DNA from 4 places in the Spiribacter vilamensis genome. Region 2 is predicted to be linked to each of the others. Evidence: predicted binding sites of a transcription regulator. Region 2 holds the regulator's gene; each other region holds the start of a gene.
The links. Region 2 encodes sigma-54, which starts transcription at its own class of promoters, with help from an activator protein. Its sites were predicted from a motif close to TGGCANGNTNCNTGCTT; they were not measured.
Positions count from the first base shown of each region.

Region 1: a site for sigma-54 is predicted at 1,815-1,831, ahead of glnA (glutamate--ammonia ligase). Genes of this name have one in related genera too.
Region 3: a site for sigma-54 is predicted at 2,789-2,805, ahead of EV698_RS05100 (DUF4168 domain-containing protein). Genes of this name have one in related genera too.
Region 4: a site for sigma-54 is predicted at 2,784-2,800, ahead of EV698_RS10150 (PEP-CTERM sorting domain-containing protein). Genes of this name have one in related genera too.

Region 1 is NZ_SHLI01000001.1:1,798,008-1,802,590, forward strand. It holds gene glnL (nitrogen regulation protein NR(II)) at 1-279, opposite strand, end outside; gene glnA (glutamate--ammonia ligase) at 356-1,771, opposite strand; gene glyQ (glycine--tRNA ligase subunit alpha) at 2,024-2,929, shown strand; gene glyS (glycine--tRNA ligase subunit beta) at 2,926-4,583, shown strand, end outside.
Region 2 is NZ_SHLI01000001.1:96,951-101,533, reverse strand. It holds gene EV698_RS00580 (KpsF/GutQ family sugar-phosphate isomerase) at 1-910, shown strand, start outside; gene lptC (LPS export ABC transporter periplasmic protein LptC) at 912-1,469, shown strand; gene lptA (lipopolysaccharide transport periplasmic protein LptA) at 1,453-1,971, shown strand; gene lptB (LPS export ABC transporter ATP-binding protein) at 1,977-2,708, shown strand; gene EV698_RS00560 (RNA polymerase factor sigma-54) at 2,725-4,197, shown strand; gene hpf (ribosome hibernation-promoting factor, HPF/YfiA family) at 4,220-4,546, shown strand; gene EV698_RS00550 (PTS sugar transporter subunit IIA) at 4,552-4,583, shown strand, end outside.
Region 3 is NZ_SHLI01000001.1:1,020,474-1,025,056, reverse strand. It holds gene EV698_RS05110 (sigma-54-dependent transcriptional regulator) at 1-1,220, opposite strand, end outside; gene EV698_RS05105 (sensor histidine kinase) at 1,217-2,710, opposite strand; gene EV698_RS05100 (DUF4168 domain-containing protein) at 2,863-3,198, shown strand; gene EV698_RS05095 (hypothetical protein) at 3,268-3,606, shown strand; gene EV698_RS05090 (hypothetical protein) at 3,627-4,280, opposite strand; gene EV698_RS05085 (HD domain-containing protein) at 4,427-4,583, shown strand, end outside.
Region 4 is NZ_SHLI01000001.1:2,049,765-2,054,347, reverse strand. It holds gene EV698_RS10160 (cbb3-type cytochrome c oxidase subunit I) at 1-1,434, opposite strand, end outside; gene EV698_RS10155 (arsenic resistance protein) at 1,506-2,486, shown strand; gene EV698_RS10150 (PEP-CTERM sorting domain-containing protein) at 2,852-3,526, shown strand; gene EV698_RS10145 (Na+/H+ antiporter subunit E) at 3,789-4,262, shown strand; gene EV698_RS10140 (MrpF/PhaF family protein) at 4,259-4,552, shown strand; gene EV698_RS10135 (cation:proton antiporter) at 4,539-4,583, shown strand, end outside.

The sequences.
Region 1 (4,583 bases), 1.7 Mb from region 2:
CACGGTAATGGTGCGATCGAGCCCGAGGGTGAGGCGCATCTCGCGCTCGGTATAGCCCGCCGCCTGGGCAAAGGCCTGTTCCACCGGTTCCTCGAGAACGGCCAGGGCCGGGACGAGATGCGTGAACCGCTCACCCAGCGCCTGTCGACTACTGATATGCAGAAGCGATTCCGCCGCTGCGTTCATGCGAACGATCCGCCGCTCGGTATCGATCACCACCACGGCACGGGTCAGGTTATCGAGGATCTCGCCGGCATCGATTGTCGCCGCACTGGTCATCATTACCCTCGATTAAAGAAAAAGACCCCCGCAGGTGCGGGGGTCTCTGGTCGAACATCCTCGCACCGCGAGCGGATCAGACGCTGTAGTAGAGGTTGAACTCGATCGGATGGGTGGTCATCCGCAGCTGCTGAACGTCCTCGCGCTTGATATCTATATACCCGTCGATGGCGTCATCGCTGAATACACCCCCCACCTTGAGGAAATCGCGGTCGGCATCGAGGGCGTCCAGCGCCTCCTCCAGCGAGAAGGCCACCTTGGGAATATCCGCCTCTTCCTCCGGCGGCAGGTCGTAGAGGTCCTTGTCCATGGCATCGCCGGGGTGGATCTTGTTCTGGATGCCGTCGAGACCGGCCATCAGCATCGCGGCAAAGCACAGGTACGGATTGGCGGTGCTGTCCGGGAAGCGCAGCTCGATGCGCCGGGCCTTGGGGTTGGCCACCCAGGGGATACGCACGGAAGCGGACCGGTTACGCGCCGAATAGGCCAGCAGGACCGGCGCCTCGAAACCCGGGACCAGCCGCTTGTAGCTGTTGGTCGACGCGTTGGCGAAGGCGTTGATCGCCCGGGCATGCTTGATCAGCCCGCCGATGTAGTAGAGCGCCGTCTCCGAGAGACCCCCGTACTGGTCACCGGCAAACAGCATGTCGCCAGTCTTGCCGATCGACTGATGGACGTGCATGCCGCTGCCGTTGTCACCGACAACCGGCTTGGGCATGAACGTGGCGGTCTTGCCGTAGGCCGCGGCGACGTTATGTACCACGTACTTCAGCGTCTGCACCTCGTCGGCCTTTTTGACCAGGGTGTTGAAGCCCACCCCGAGTTCGCACTGCCCGGCGGTGGCGACCTCGTGGTGATGCACCTCGGTGGTCATGCCCAGGTCCGTCAGGCACTCGAGCATCGCCGAGCGCATGTCGTGGAGGCTATCCACCGGCGGGACCGGGAAGTAACCGCCCTTGACGCCCGGGCGATGGCCCATATTGCCGTCGGGATAGACCTTCTCGGTATTCCAGTCCGCTTCCTCGGAATCGATCTTGTAGAACGAGCCGCTCATGTTGGTGCCGTAGCGGACATCGTCGAACACGAAGAACTCGTTTTCGGGGCCGAAGTAGGCGACATCGCCGATCCCGGTCGACTGCAGATAGGCCTCGGCACGCTGGGCGATGGATCGCGGATCACGGCCGTAACCCTGCATGGTGTTCGGCTCGATGATCTGGCAGACCAGGTTGAGGGTCATGTCGTCGAAGAACGGATCGAGCATCGCCGTTTCCGGATCGGGCAGCAGGATCATGTCCGACTCGTTGATGCCCTTCCAGCCATCGATCGATGAGCCGTCGAACATCTTCCCCTCGGCGAAAAGGTCCGCGTCCACGGCCTGGGCGGGGAGTGTGACGTGCTGCTGTTTGCCCTTGGGGTCGGTGAAACGCAGGTCCACGAAGCGGACCTCGTTGTCCTTGATCATTGCAAGAACGTCGTCGGCGGTTTGAGCCATCGTTTGGCCTCCAGTCATGTCCGTTAAAAAGTCCCCCGGAGTGAAGCATTTTCCGTGCCAATCCATCGGGGCGCACCAAATCGGGCCCCGACTGAACCCATACCAGGCATCATCGGGGTGCATGCACCATCGTAACGCTTTTACGTGATCAAGCGCACCAAACCCGTGCGCCAGGCGGCGAAGCGCGGCCTGACAGGGGCGCCGTGCGCGGGCTATACTTCAGGCCTTTCGCCGTTTCGCTGGAGAGCCCCCATGACCTTTCAAGCGCTGATTCTCGCGCTCCAGAAATACTGGGCCGATCGCGGCTGTGTGCTGATGCAGCCCCTCGACATGGAAGTTGGGGCGGGTACCTTCCACCCCGCCACCTTCCTGCGCTCGATTGGCCCGGAGCCGTGGCGCGCCGCCTATGTACAGCCATCAAGGCGACCCACCGACGGCCGCTACGGCGAAAACCCCAATCGACTGCAGCACTATTACCAGTTCCAGGTCGCGTTGAAGCCGTCGCCGGCGGATATCCAGGAGCAGTACCTGGGATCACTCGAGGCCCTGGGTATCGACCCACTGGTCCACGACATCCGCTTCGTTGAAGACAACTGGGAGTCGCCCACCCTCGGTGCATGGGGACTGGGCTGGGAAGTCTGGCTGAATGGCATGGAAATCACCCAGTTCACCTATTTCCAGCAGGCGGGTGGACTCGACTGCCGACCGGTCATGGGCGAGATTACCTACGGCCTCGAGCGGATCGCCATGTATCTCCAGGAGGTCGAGAGCGTCTTCGACCTGGTCTGGACCGAGGGCGTTGACGGGCCGGTGACCTATGGCGATGTCTACCTGCAGAACGAGCGGGAGCAGTCCCGGTACAACTTCGAGGAGGCCGATGTCGACAGCCTGTTCGGGTGGTTCGATACCTGCGAGCGCGAGGCCCTGCGGCTCGTGGACCAGGGGCTGGCGCTGCCCGCCTACGAAATGACCATGAAGGCCTCGCACGCCTTCAACCTGCTGGATGCCCGGCACGCCATCTCCGTGACCGAGCGGCAGGGCTATATCCTGCGGGTTCGCACCATGGCGCGGGCATCGGCCCGTGCCTACTACGACTCGCGCGAGGCGCTGGGCTTCCCGCTTAACGCCACAACCCCGGCCGCGCGGGGTGCGGCATGAGTGACGAAACCGCAACGCTGCTATTCGAACTGGGCATGGAGGAGCTGCCACCCGGCGCCCTGGACGATCTCAGCGACCGTCTTGCCACCGCCATCGCGGGGGGGCTCGAGCGGGCCGGTGTCGAGCACGCGGCAGTCAGGGCGCTAGGCGCACCGCGTCGCCTCGCCGTCCAGATCGAGGCGGTGGCGCGACGTCAGCCGGATCGCGACTTCGAGCGTCGCGGCCCGGCCCGGTCCGTCGCTTTCGATGACAACGGCGCACCAACCCGTGCCGCCGAGGGATTTGCCCGCTCCTGCGGCGTCACGGTGGACGATCTGCAGACCCTGGAGACGGACGAAGGTGCATGGCTCGTGCATCGCGGCACCGAGACCGGTCGCGATACCCGCGAGCTGCTGCCCGGCATCATCGAGCATGCGCTGAGTCATCTACCGATCCCCAAGCGGATGCGCTGGGGGGATCAGTCCAGTGAGTTCGTGCGACCGGTCCACTGGGTGGTACTCATGCTCGATGAGGCGGTGGTGCCGGTGACGGTTTTCGGAGTCAATAGCGGCCATGAGAGCCGCGGGCATCGTTTCCACCACCCGGCGCCGGTGGCACTGAAGCACGCCGATGACTACACGGCGGCGATGCGTGGTGCGCATGTGCTCGTCGATCGCGCCGAGCGGCGTAATCACATCCTCGAGGGCGTCCGTGCCGAGGGCGAGGCCATTGGAGGCCATGCGGTTATCGACGCCGAACTGCTCGACGAGGTCAACGCCCTTGTCGAATGGCCAGTCGTCCTGTCGGGGAGTTTTGACGAGGCGTTCCTGCGGGTACCGCCGGAGGCGCTGATCTCGAGCATGGAGGGCCACCAGCGCTATTTCCCGGTCCGTGATGCCAATGGCCATCTGCTGCCCCGGTTCATTACCGTCGCCAACATCGAGAGCCGCGACCCGGCCCGGGTCATTGCCGGTAATGAGCGGGTGATACGGCCCCGGCTGGCCGATGCCGCTTTCTTCTGGGACCAGGATCGGGCGCGGACCCTGGAATCGCGCCGATCGGCCCTCGGGCAGGTAGTGTTCCAGAAACAGCTCGGCAGCCTCGCGGACAAGTCGGAGCGCGTCGCCGACCTGGCCGCGCGCTACGCCGATCGCTTCGAGACCGATGCCGGGCAGGCGCGGCGCGCCGCACAACTGGCGAAGGTCGACCTGGTCACCGAGATGGTCGACGAATTCCCCGAGCTGCAGGGGATCATGGGCCGCTATTACGCCACCGAGGATGGCGAGGCCCCGGCCGTCGCTGTCGCCCTCGACGAGGTCTATCAGCCACGATTCGCCGCCGATGCCATTGCCGCGTCGCCGCTCGGCCGGCTATTGGCCGTTGCCGAGCGCGCCGATACGCTCACCGGGATTTTCGCCATCGGCAAGGCCCCTACCGGTGCCAAGGATCCGTTCGCGCTGCGTCGGGCCGCGGTCGGTCTGCTGCGCAGCCTCATCGAGGGGCAGCATCCGGTCGATCTGACAGCCCTCCTCCACGATGCCGCGGCAAGGCAGCCGGCCGGGCTCGATGCCGAGGCCCAGGTCAAGCCACTCGTCGAGTTCTGCCTGGAGCGCCTGCGCGGGCTCTACCACGAGGCGGGCTACGGCGCCGAGCTTTTCGAGGCGGTGCGCTCGGT
Region 2 (4,583 bases):
CGCCGCGCTCGAGGCCCGTATCGACGGAACCTTTGCCGATGCCTGTCGGATCCTCCTCGCCTGTAGCGGGCGCGTGGTCGTGCTGGGAATGGGTAAATCCGGGCATATCGGCGGCAAGCTGGCCGCGACCCTGGCGAGCACCGGCACGCCCGCATTCTTCGTCCACCCGGGCGAGGCCGGCCACGGTGACCTGGGCATGATCACGTCCGGCGATTGCATCATCGCCCTTTCCAACTCCGGGGAGACCGAGGAAATCAACCGACTGCTGCCGGCCATCAAGCGGCGCGGCCTCGATCTGATCACCATCACCGGCAACGCCGGGTCCACACTTGCCAGTGCCGCGGATGTTCATCTCGATGCCGGCGTCGATGCCGAGGCCTGCCCCCTGGGACTGGCACCCACGGCGAGCACCACCGCCGCCCTCGCCATGGGTGATGCACTCGCGATTGCGCTGCTCGATGCGCGCGGCTTTACCGCCGAGGACTTCGCCCGTTCCCACCCCGGCGGCCGTCTCGGTCGACGCCTGCTACTGCGTATCGAGGACCTGATGCACACCGGCGAGGCGATTCCCGCCGTCTCTCCGGGTACAGCCATGGCGGATGCGCTGCTGGAGATGACTCGCAAGGGCCTGGGCATGACCGCGGTGGTCGATTCCGACCAACGGGTGATGGGCATTTTTACCGACGGTGATCTGCGCCGGGCGCTCGACGAGGGTGTGGATGTCCATGCCACGGCAATCGACACCGTCATGACGCCCGACCCGCGTTGCGTGGAAGCCTCTCAGCTCGCTGCCGAGGCGCTGGCCGTCATGGAGCGACACAGTATCAACGGTCTGCTTGTCAACGACGCCTCGGGGTGCCTGTCCGGCGCGCTGAACATGCACGACCTGCTGCGCGCGGGCGTCGTCTGAAATGCGCCGCGTGGCCATCGGCCTGCTGGCGATGATCCTGGCGACACTGATCGGCTGGCGGATAGTGGGATCTGGCGACGATGATGGCGCCGATACCGCGAGCCCCGACCCTGCCCTGGACGCCTATGCCCGCGATGTCACACTCACCACCACGGATGGCGAGGGTCGGATTGCCTGGCGCGTACGCTCCCCGGATGCGCGCCATAACCGTCACGACAACGCCTGGCGGCTGGTATCGCCGGAGTGGCGAATGGAAACGGACAACGGGGCACCGTGGCGGGGAAGCTCCAACCACGCCTGGATCGGTCCCGAACGAACGCGGGCCCGACTGACCGGAGACGTCGTGATGGAGCGTCAGCGCCGCTCGGGCTGGACCCGTCTGACGACCTCACTGCTGGAACTGGACATACCCGCTCGCTATGCCGAGACCGATCGCGCCGTGACGCTGACTCAACCGGATACCCGGATTGATGCCGTCGGCGCCCGCGCCTGGCTAGACGAGCGTCGGATCGAGCTACTGAACAATGTAGAGGGACACCACGATGCCGCTTCATCCTGAGCACCGTCTGACCGGCGTTATTCTTGCTTTTCTGATCGGGCTGCCAGTAGCCCATGGCCAGGACAGCAGCGACGAGTCCACCGCCCCCCCGGTGGAGATCGTCGCCGACAGCGCCGAAGTCGATGATGCCGAAGGCATCAGCATCTACCGCGGTGATGTTGTCCTGACCCGCGGTACGCTCCGCATCAAGGGCGACGTCATGCACGTCTACGCCAATGATGGCGGGCAACTCGAACGCGTCACCGTGGACGGCGAGCCCGCCACCTACCGGCAAACCCTGGACGACGCGGCCGCCCGGCGCGCCGAGGCGCCGCGCATGGAGTATTTTGCCGCCGGCCCGGAACGCCTCGTCCTCCGGCGGGGGGGACGCCTCTGGCAGGGGGACAACACCGTCACCGGACGCATCATTACCCACTATCCGCAGGAAAACCGCACGGTGGCGGAGCGCGGCGATGACGAGGGCGAGCGTGTCAACGTCAGTGTCACGCCGGCATCGGATTGACCCGGATGACCGCCAACCGACTCGAGGCACACGGGCTGTCCAAGGCCTATCGCGGCAACCCGGTGGTGGATGCGGTATCCATCGGGCTGCAGAGCGGCGAGATCGTGGGGTTGCTCGGCCCCAACGGTGCAGGCAAAACCACGAGCTTTTACATGATCGTGGGCCTGATCCGCGCCGACGGCGGCGAGATCTGGCTGGATGGCCGGGACATCACCGGGCTGCCCATGCATGCCCGGGCCCGGCTCGGGATCGGATATCTGCCCCAGGAGGCATCCGTGTTCCGACGCCTGTCAGTGATCGACAACCTGATCGCTGTCCTCGAGACCCGGAGCGACCTCTCGCGTATAGCGAGGTTCAAGCAGGCCGATGCCTTGATGGATGAATTCAGCATCGGCCATCTGCGCAATCAGTCCGGTATCAGCCTCTCGGGCGGAGAGCGCCGTCGCGTCGAGATAGCGCGGGCGCTCGCCGCCGATCCCCGCTTCATCCTGCTCGACGAGCCGTTCGCGGGCGTCGACCCGATTTCCGTCGGTGATATCAAGGCCATCGTCCGCCATCTGTCCGACCGCGGCATCGGCGTTTTGATTACCGACCACAATGTTCGCGAGACACTGGCACTCGTCGATCGGGCGAGCATTCTGAACGCCGGGCGGGTTATCGCCGACGGCACCCCCGATACGATTCTCGATAACGCCGAGGTTCGTGCCGTCTACCTCGGCGAGGACTTCCACCTCTGACACTGGCGACGGGGTCATGCCCGGCGTTAGGCTTGGCTCGTCAATTGAAGGCACGGTAATAATGAAGCAATCGCTTGAACTTCGGGCAAGTCAGCAGCTGACCATGACGCCGCAGCTGCAGCAGGCGATCCGGCTGCTGCAGCTGCCGGCTGCCGAGCTGAGCCTGGAGATCCGCGATGCGCTCGAATCGAACGTAATGCTCGAGCCGGACGAAGAAACCGACGCCTCGGCTACCGAAGAGCCACCAGAGGCGCCGAGCACCTCTTCACTGGACCCGTCGGAGGCGGTGCTCGGATCAAACGCCACCGATGCCACGGGATTCGGTGAGGGCATCGCGGTCGCCGATCACTGGGATGAACCGGGGGGTAGCGACGACTCCCTTGATCGTCACGCGTCTCCGTCCGCCTCGCTGCGGGATCATCTGCAATGGCAGGTCGATCTCTCGAGTCTCGGGGAGCGAGACCGGCGGATCGCCGCGGCGTTGATCGACGCACTGGACGAGCGCGGCCATCTCACCGAACCCGTGGTCGAGCTGCTGGAAACGCTCGGTGATAACGGCGATATCGACGAGGACGATGTGAATGCGGTGCTGACTATCCTCCAGCACATGGATCCCGTCGGCGTCGCGGCGCCTGACGTCCGTCAGGCACTGCGTATCCAGATCGATGCAATGCCGGCCGAGACCCCCTGCCGCGAAGTCGCGCGGCGTGCCATTGATGCGGACTGGAAACTGTTCAGCCCCGGTCAGCAGTCGACGCTCCGGGATCGGCTCGGCGTGGATCAGGCGACGCTGGACGAGGCGCTGCGGCTCATCCGCCAGCTCGATCCGCATCCCGGGTCACGATTCGGTGAGACACGGACCGAGTACGTCATTCCCGACTGCCGGGTCCGGCGGATCCATGGCCGCTGGGAGGTCGAGATCAATCCCGAGGCAACCCCGCGGATCCGCATCAATGACTACTACGCCAGCCTGGTGCGGCGCGGCGATGGCGGCCACGATAACAACCTCCTGCGCGAGCATCTGCAGGAGGCGCGCTGGCTCATCAAAAGCCTCCAGTCCCGCGGCGAGACACTGCAACGGGTGGCCGAGTGCATCGTCGCGCGCCAGCAGGGATTTCTGGAGTATGGTGAAGAGGCCATGCAGCCGCTGGTGTTGCGCGATGTCGCCGAGGCGATCGAGATGCACGAATCCACGGTCTCACGGATAACCTCCCGCAAATACATGCTCACCCCCCAGGGCACGCTCGAGTTCAAGCATTTCTTCTCGAGCCATGTCCCCACCGCCGATGGCGGTGAATGCTCGGCCACCGCCATCCGCGCCAGGATCCGGCGCCAGGTCGCTGCGGAAAATCCCGCCCGGCCACTCAGCGACTCACGACTTACTGACATCCTTCGCGACGAGGGCATCCACGTCGCACGCCGGACCGTCGCCAAATACCGGGAAGTCATGGGCATTGCGTCGTCGACGGAACGCAAACGTCCGTGTTGAAAAGAAAACAAGAGGGGAAATCATGAAAATCGACATCACCGGCCATCATGTCGACATCACCGACGCACTCCGTGACTACGTCGAGGAGAAGTTCCAGCGCCTCGAACGCCATTTCGATCACGTGGTCGATGTACACACGATACTGACCGTGGAGACAAACACCCGAAAGGCCGAGGCGACCGTGGTGGTCAGTGGCGCCCGACTGTTTGCCGACTCCTCGGCAGAAGAAATGTATGCCGCCATCGACCTGCTGGTCGACAAACTGGATCGGCAGGTCGTCAAGCACAAGGAAAAGCGCAGCGACCATCACCGCGAGCAGGGACGTGTCGGCGACAATCTGGAAGACTGATCGCTATGGAGCTTACCCGACTGCTCTCGGCAGGGCG
Region 3 (4,583 bases), 920 kb from region 2:
TCTTCGCCGCGGGTGGGTGTCGCGGCGCCCGGCGTCCGGCCGACGCGGGCGGGTAGATCCGTCGCGTCGATCTGCTGGTCACCGGCGAACGCGAGGGCGCGCTCCATGGCGTTGGCGAGCTCGCGCACGTTGCCGGGCCAGTCGTGGGCGGCCAGCTCGGCATGCGCCTCGGGGCTGAGCGCGGGTGGCTCGCGGCCCTGGCGGCGGGCCGCCGCGGCGAGGAACCCCACTGCCAGTCGATCAATGTCCTCACCGCGCTGGCGCAGTGGCGGCACGGTCACGGTAAACGTATCGATGCGGTAGAACAGATCCTCCCGAAACGCCCCGTCGGCGACGCGCTGCTCGAGGTCACGGTTGGTGGCGGCCACGATGCGTACGTCCACCTTGAATTCGGTATCGGCGCCCACCGGCCGCAGCGATCCATCCTCGAGCACACGCAGCAGCTTGGCCTGCAGCGGGAGGGGCATCTCGCCGATCTCGTCGAGGAAAAGCGTCCCCGTATCGGCGGCCTGCAGCAGACCGCGCCGGGTGGAATCCGCGCCGGTGAAGGCGCCGCGCACATGCCCGAAAAACTCGCTCTCGAGCAGATCGGCGGGCACGCCGGCACAGTTCACGGCGATGAAGGGCTTGCCGGCGCGATTGCTCTCGGCGTGGACGGCGGCGGCGACCAGCTCCTTGCCCGTCCCGCTCTCGCCGTGGATCAGCACCGGGCTTTCGGTGACGGCGATACGCTCAATGCTGCGGTAGAGCTGCTGCATGGGTGCGCTCTGGCCGACCATGCCATGGAAGCCCTCGCGGCCATGGAGCGCCTCGTAGCCACTCAGTCGCCGGCGCAACCGGATGTTCTCGAGGACGCGGCCCACGCTCAGGCCGAGATGGTCGAGATCGAGCGGCTTGGTCAGGAAGTCGTCGGCGTCCTTTTTCAGCGCGTCAACGGCCTGTTCGATGGTCCCGAACCCGGTGATCACGATAAAGCCGATCTCGCGGCCGCCGCCGGCATGGCGAACATGCTCGAGCAGCTGGATCCCGTCGCCATCCGGCAGGCGCAGGTCACTGACCACGAGCGCGGGGCGATGCTCGTGGAGGGCCGCGCGCGCCTCCGCCTCGCCGGCGGCGGTGACAACGGTATGCCCCAGGCCCTCGAGTTCGTCGCGCAGCAGGGCGCGCAGACTGCGGTCATCCTCGACAACCAGGATCGTGGCTATTGTCGGGTCGCTCAACTCGGTGCCTCCGTTTCGCGTCGCGGGAGTCGCAGGTCAAAGCATGCGCCGGGGAGGTCTCCCGCCGAGAGGGTGAGTTCGCCCCCGTGACTGCGGGCGACGCCATGGGCGACGGCGAGCCCGAGCCCGGTCCCCGATCCCACCGGCTTGGTGGTATGGAATGGCTCGAAGAGTCGCGCCCGCTCCGATGCCGGGATGCCGGGGCCATCATCCTCCACCCGTATATGGCTGTCGTTGGCGTCGTTATACAGGCTGACCCGAATGGTTCCGTCGGGCGCGGCCTGCACCGCGTTGTTCAACAGGTTGCAAAGCGCCTCCTCGAGGCGCGATCCGTCGATGGCAAGGACGGGCTCGTCGTCCTCATCGACCACGCCGTGCCGCTCGATTGTGACACCGGCGGCGGTGGGGTCCTCGTGGACCCGGTCCACGGCACTGGTCACAACCCGCGAGAGGCGAGTGTTGCGACGCTGTAGCGGCCGGCTGCGGGCGAAATCCATCAGCTGACGCACGGTCTGGCTGATGCGTGTCACCTCGGCCCGCATATCCTCCAGCGTCTCGCGGGTGCGAGGGTCGAGATCGCCGCGGCGAAGCAGTCCCTGGGCGCGGCCGTCGAGCACGCTCAGCGGTGTGCCGAGCTGATGGGCCACGCCTGCCGACAGCTCGCCAACGGCCGCGAGCTTGCGCGATGCCTGCAGATCCGCCTGCAGGCTCGCCTGGGTGCCGCGGCGCTCGGCGATCTCGTCGGTGGCGCGCTCGATGCGATCGAGCATGTTGTTGAATCCCTCGCCAAGCTCCCGGGTTTCCAGCGGGCCGGTGGGCACGATGCGATAGTCGAGCTGCCCGTCCGCGACCTGGTTCATGCCGCGGGCGAGGGCATTGAGCGGTGTCCCGATCGCCCGTCGGTGACCGACGATGACGATCAGCGACAGCAGGAGCGCCAGGCCGGCGAGGGCGGCCGTGCCGGTAACGCGGATGCGCCCGACCATGTGACGGAGGCTGTCCGGCTGGCGGGTGATCTGGAGGATGGCGGCGATGCGGCCACCCTGCGTTGTCAGCGGCAGGAAATAGGCATAGGTCGGGTCGTCGCCCAGCGCCGCATAGCCCTCGCTGCGCGGATTGAGTGTATCCAGCGCCTCGGTGCGTTCGGTGCTGAATCGGCGCTCGCCGACACCGGCCCCGGCGAGAAGCTCGCCGTCACGTCCGTAGATGTGCGCGCCATAGACCCGTCCGAATTCGAAGGCCGATTGCAGCGAATCCTCCAGGAGCACCGGTTCGCGTTGGCGGATCGCCCGGTTGAGGGGCTGCTGCAGGGCCCGGGCGATGAGCTCGATGTCCTCGCGCATGCGCGACTCGGCCTCGCGCTCCAGCCAGCCGATCCCGAGCCAGCCCACGAGCCCGACGCTGAGGGTGACCGGCAGCACGATGAGGGCAATGATCGTCGTACGCAGCCGCATCCGGCCGATACGATGCCAATCTGGCCGTGTCAGCATGGCAGAGGGTGAGTCATTACGGCACACATTATTCGCACTGGTAGCCTCAAAACCGCGTCTGGATCAGTCTGACGCAGTTGGCAGGGTCTTTGCACCGTTGACGGTGACCCGGATGGCCGGGGACGTTAATCCTCAATATCAGGAGTCAACCAATGCGAATCAAGACAACCCTTACCTCCCTGAGTCTGGCGGCCCTCATGGCGGCATCGATGACGGCAGGCGCGCAGAGCACGGACTTTTCCGGTGAGCAGATCGATCAGTTCGTCGAGGCGCAGAACGAGGTAATGGAAATCCGCAACGAGTATGTCCAGCGCATCGAGTCCACCGAGGATCGTGAAGAGGCGATGGCGCTCGAGCAGGAAGGCAACGAGATGATGGTCGAGGCCGTCGAGGACACCGGGCTGGAGGTTGATACCTACAGCTCCATCGCCCAGGCCGCCTCGGAAAACCAGGAGCTCGCCGAGCGCATCCAGTCGAAGATGGAGTGATTCCATCCTGCAACCAGGGGGTGGCCGAAAGGGCCTCCCCCCTTTTAACCCATTAACCTGGAGTGCTTTATGTACAAAACACCCCGTATGACCCTGCCGGGGCGGCGCCGCTGGCTGGCACTGGCCGGGCTGTTGCTGGTACTCGGTCTGTCCCCCGTTGCGTCGGCGCAGGAGGGAATCGTCGAAGGTTGCCAGATCGAGGAGTACAGCTATGAAGAGCGCATGGGGCAGCTCTACATCACCGGCTCGGCGACCTGTAGTGAGGCGCGGCTGGACCTGACCGTTTTCGATGATGCCTCCGGCGAGGAAATCGCCAGTGATTTCACCTACATCATGGACGGTGAGTTCGAGGTGTCACTCAACGCGCCCGTGCCGGAGGCGATCGTCCTCGAGTACATCATCGAGTAATGGCCACGCTTCGTCGTCTGTCAGCGGTCCATACGCACGAAAAACCCCGGGCCGGTCTGCTCGAAGGCACCGCCTGACTGGCGGATTCGCAATTGACCATCGAGCGTCCCGTCATAGAGTAGATGGCTTTCATCCTCCACCGTCGCCGCCGGCGCCACGAGTCGCGAGGAACGTCCGGTGATCTCGATGGTGGTGGGATGGAACTCTGCCAGATCGAGTGCGAAGTTGATGGATGCAAGCTCGTCCTGCAGCGCCTCAAAGCGCTCACCGCTCTCCAGCGTGACCCGATGCAGGCCGCTGAAGATCGTCGATTCGGTGAATGAGACGAACAGGGCATCATCGGCGTTGCGGGTGGTCAGGACCGGGACCTCGCTCTCTATGGTCACGCGCAACCCGCCGTCGACGTTTTCACGCTTGAACTCCCTGACCCTCATGTACTCACTGAGTGTGCTCCAGACATCATCCACCTGGGCACTCTGGCGGGTGTTCAGCGGTCGCGGATCGGTAAAAACCGCTTTCAAGGGTAGAAGGACCTCGTTGCCGGCCGCCGCCGAGCGCAATTGCGTAAGGTCGATCTGCAGTTCGAGCTCATCGGCCTTGCAGCCCACCAGCAGGGTGGCGATTACCGCCAGCAGAATGACGCGCCTGGCGCCTTTGTGAAGAATCCCGAGCAATGTCCACCTCCAGTGATTGGGTCGGTTATTCCTGTCTCCCGATCATTGTGACTCACGCGGAGCCAACTCGTGCGCAAAGCCGCCCGGGTTTATGATTGGGTTACAGACAAAGGTTTCCATTCGCACTCAAGGTACAGGAAGTCCCCGTGAACCAGACGACACTCGCCACCCTGCTCGCCGCCGAGGACCGAGCGGCTATTCTCGAGCACACCACCGACCGCTTCGTGCTCCCGGCCCACAGCCCACACGGGCCGGATCACTGGCATCGGGTCCGCTACAACGGCCTGTTGATCGCCGGGATCA
Region 4 (4,583 bases), 2.0 Mb from region 2:
GGTCACCTGCATCGACTCCAGCCAGTCGCGGCTGGCATCCAGCATGGCAAGCCCCTGCAGCCAGCCCCCGATGGTGAGCGAGAAGAAGTAGACACCAAAGCCGATGGCCACCAGCCAGAAATGCAGCCCGATCAACCGCGGGAAAGGCCAGAGCCGGCCGGTCAGAATCGGCATCAGGTAATAGACCGTGCCGAACAGGACCAGCGAGACGAAGGCATAGGCACCCAGGTGGGCGTGAGCCACCGTGTAGTGCGTGAAGTGCGTGACGGTATTCACCGCCCGCACCGCCTCCATCGAGCCCTGGAAGGACGCGAGGGTATACATCACTGCTCCGAAGGCGACGAACCGCAGTGGCAGGGACTGCTTGAACGCCCAGAGGTTTCTACCCCAGAGCACGTGCTGATTGATCGCCACGGCAATTACCGGGATGAACATCATCACCGATTGGACCACCGACAGCGTTACCACCCAGGTAGGCACCGGCCCGCCGATCAGGTGATGCATCCCGACCTGGCTGTAAAACAGCGCCAGCGCCCAGAAACCGAGTAGCGAGAGGCGATACGAGTAGATCGGCTTGCCAATGATCTTGGGCAAGACGTAGTAGGCGGCACCAACGCCGATGGGTGTCAGCCACAGACCCAGAACATTGTGCGCGAACCACCAGTTGACCGTGCCCCCCTGAACGCCGGTGTGGATCGGCAGATTGCCGATCACGAACAGCACCGGAAACCAGACCAGCGCCCCGAGGTAATACCAGGCCGTTACATAGATATGGTGGACATTACGATTGATCGCAGTGAGCACCAGCGGCAGAGCGAAACAGGCACCCCCGGCGGCGAGCAGGATGTCGACCTGCCAGGGGATCTCGAGCCACTCCATGCCGTCGGTCCAGCCGGTGGCGATGGCGTAGACGCCCGTCGCAACGCCGATATTCCACAACACCAGACCGCTCCACGCCAGGTTCACGCCGCGCAGGTCGGTCTTGAACAGTCGTGGCACCAGGAACATGGCAACGCCAATACCCGCCAGTGACAGCCAGCCGTAGATGACCGAGTTGAGATGCATGGTGCGCATGCGACCAAAGGTCAGTGGTGCCGATCCGTTCAGCCAGTCCGGCAGATGGAGCTTGAGCGAGGCGATGACGCCAAAGATCGAGCCCAGCACCAGCCAGAAAGTACCAAACCCGATCAGGGCAAATATCAGTTTACGATGCCGGGTATCCGTGCCCTCGCCGGGCTCGGCGTCATCCTGGAACCCGAAACTGGTGGGATCATCAGGCGAGTGGTCACTCCCTTCCGCCCCCGGGAAGATAATCTCGGCGTCCGCCTGATTGACGCGGAACTGCCTGGACGCCACCGCCCAGATCAGGAATGCAAGGCCAACGAGCGACACCACGAACGATAGTGCCATCATGGTGCCAATAGTGAGCGACATACCCCCTCCCTAATACGCTCAACTTTGAAACGTTAACAAGGTATCACTCCCATGGAACCGAGATAAGACCCATGCGAGCATTACTAGAACGTCATCAGTCCTGGATCTACCTGGTGTTCATTCTCGCCGGTGTGGGTGTCGGGCTGCTTCGGCCGGATTCCACGGCCGCCTTCGATCGGTTGCTATGGCCTCTTCTCGGGGTCCTGCTGTATGTCACGTTCACCCAGGTGCCGTTGACGCACGTCCGAGAGGGGATGCGGGACTGGCGGTTCCTGTCGGCCCTTATGGTCGGGAATTTTGTGGTCATCCCACTGGGATTGGCCGTCCTGGTCGCCTGGCTACCCCTATCTCCGACTGTCATGGTCGGGGTGCTGCTGGTTTTACTTGCACCCTGCACTGACTGGTTCATCAGTTTTACCCACCTGGGCAAGGGAGATGCTGGCCGCGCCATCGCTGCCGCGCCTTTACTCCTGTTTGCGCAACTGATCATGCTGCCAGTGTACCTGTGGTTTTTTCTTGGTCATGACTGGCTCGAAGCTGCCCTCAGCACGCATCTGCTCGTCGCCTTTGTGGCGCTGATCCTGACCCCCCTGTTCTTTGCCTGGCTGACCGAGCGGTTCGCCGAGAACCAACCTCGTATGCAGTCGTTAGTCTGCGGGATGGGTGCGCTGCCAGTGCCGCTGCTGGCTGTGGTTGTGTTCGTCATCGCGGCATCACAGGTGAATGAGGTAGCGGGCCTGCCCGACGTCTTGTGGCCAGTGCTGCCGATATTCGTCGGCTATCTGGTGGTGGCAGCGGTGCTCGGCAGGTTTATGGGGCACTTGTTCCGTCTCGATGCGCCGGGCGCGAGGACATTGGTGTTCAGTTTCGGCACCCGAAATTCTTTCGTGGTGCTGCCGATTGCGCTGGCACTGCCCGAGCCGTGGCAGGCCGCCGTTGTCGTTATCGTGTTCCAGTCGCTGGTCGAATTGTTCGGAATGGTGGCCTATCTCTCCCTGGTGCCGCGCTGGTTGATAGCTGCAGGCAGTGGACCTGTCGGGCACGTCCCCTGATCAACACGCCTCGCGTTCCGACTGAGCCGGTTGTGCGTGGATCTCTCTGTGCTCCACTGGTGGTAATTCACGGGTCCCCCAAGATTGTCACCGTCCCACTTCTACCGGCATCCATTTCGAGATTCCTGGTCGGGCTCGGTCAGCCGGAGCGGTGGCCAGGGTATCGATGGAAATCAGGCGACTGCCGCCTTCACCAGTGTCGGAATCCTTTACATTGACCTGACTGACTCGAGAAGACCTGGTTCCTTGTATTTCCAACGCCATGAAATATAACGCTTTTCCGCCATTTCAAGAACATGGCCTGGTTTTTGCATTACTTAAGATCAGGCGAACAACGGTGGGCGCCCGGCGCACCTTAAGCGGGAATGATCGGCACCACCATCAATTTAAAACAAGGACATAAAGTAATGAGCAGATACATGCGTCCGATCATGATCAGTGCGACAGCAATGTTCTTCGGCCTGGGGTTGGTAGGCAGCGTAACGGCTGCCCCGGTCTACTGTGACGAAGAGGACTCGTCCAAGAACTACATGTCGATTGACGACACGCAGGTGGACCTTTGCCTTGCGGCAGGCTTCGAGGCGGGGGCGGGATTCGGATCGAACAATGATCCTTTCATTGGTTCTTCAAGCGATGACGGATACCAATATCTAGGGAAAGATGAGGATGAAAACAGCACTAGTTCTGCTACAGACAATGATTTCAATGTGAACTATACCCAATCAGGGGACTGGAGATTCGACTCCGAATTCTGGGATCAGTACGACGACGGTGCACTCGGGTTCAAGTTCGGAACAGGGCAGCAGGCCGACAACTGGTTCGTCTATTCGCTTCAGAGCGACGTAAGCTCCGGAGACTGGGAATTCTTTAAGACGTCGTCGTCGAATGGCGGTGATGGACTTTCTCACGTCGCGCTGCTTGGCAAATCGCCGGTTGCCGTTCCCGCGCCCGGTACGCTGGCGCTCGCAGCCTTTGGCCTGGTCGCTATGATGTTCGGAGGGGTGCGTCGTCGACACAACAGAAGCTGTGAAGATGCTTGAGTGTGACTTGTTTCACTGACTTCAGGCTTCAGGGATGAACCAGTCGCCGAACCGGAATGCGGGTTGTCATGATCCGCATCCAGAACTTTGCCCCTCGGTCTGCTCGATCCACAGGCCGAGGGCTTTTTTGTGGCCTCGCGGGTGACGCCGATGGCGGGGAATTAGCTCGAATCCACCCAGCACCATCGCAGCCCATCTCGTCGGTTCCGCACAGCGACGTTAATATGTTGATCATTCGGGGATCCCGGGAGCGCTCCAACTGATGGCATTGCGCAACGCGATACTGCTGCGAGGCATGCTGCTGGGAACGCTGTGGCTGGTGTTATCCGGGTTTGCCCCGTCCGGCCTGGTCATCGGGCTGCCCGCAGTCGCCGCGGCCATCGGCCTTAGCGTGAGACTGCTGCCGCCGGCGACGGGGCGACGCCCCTGGTGGGCGCTTCCGCTGATTCCGGGGTTTATCTGGCGATCACTGCTGGGCGGCCTGGATGTCGCCCGACGAGCCCTGGATCCACGGATGCCGCTGTCTCCCGGCTGGCGGACGCTGCCACGCGGCCTGCCCGCCGGAGGGAGCTTTCTGATCGGCACGCAGTACAGCCTGATGCCGGGCACACTGGTCGCAGGCACCCGGCAGGGCCAGTATCTGGTGCATCTGCTGGATGATCGTCAGGCACTGGAGCCGCCACTGCGCCGGGATGAGGCCCGACTGGAGCGTGCCCTGTCGCCGGATCGGTCATGACTGCCTGGTATCTGATCATTGCCACTGGGCTGCTGGCGACCATCGCCGTGGCGCTCTGGCGCATCGCGCGGGGACCCTCACGGGCGGATCGGATGATGTCCGTGCAGCTCATTGGCACCGGCGGCATTGCCACTGTTCTGTTACTCACGGTGGCAGAAGACGACTGGGCAATGCTGGACGTCGCCATCGTGCTAGCGCTGCTGGCGGCGCTGTCGATCATCGCCTTTGCCAAAACCGGCCAGCGGGCGGGCACTGGCGACCCGGAGGCAGAGGGTGATGACACTGATTGACGGCCTGACCATGCTTCTGACCGCCCTGGGG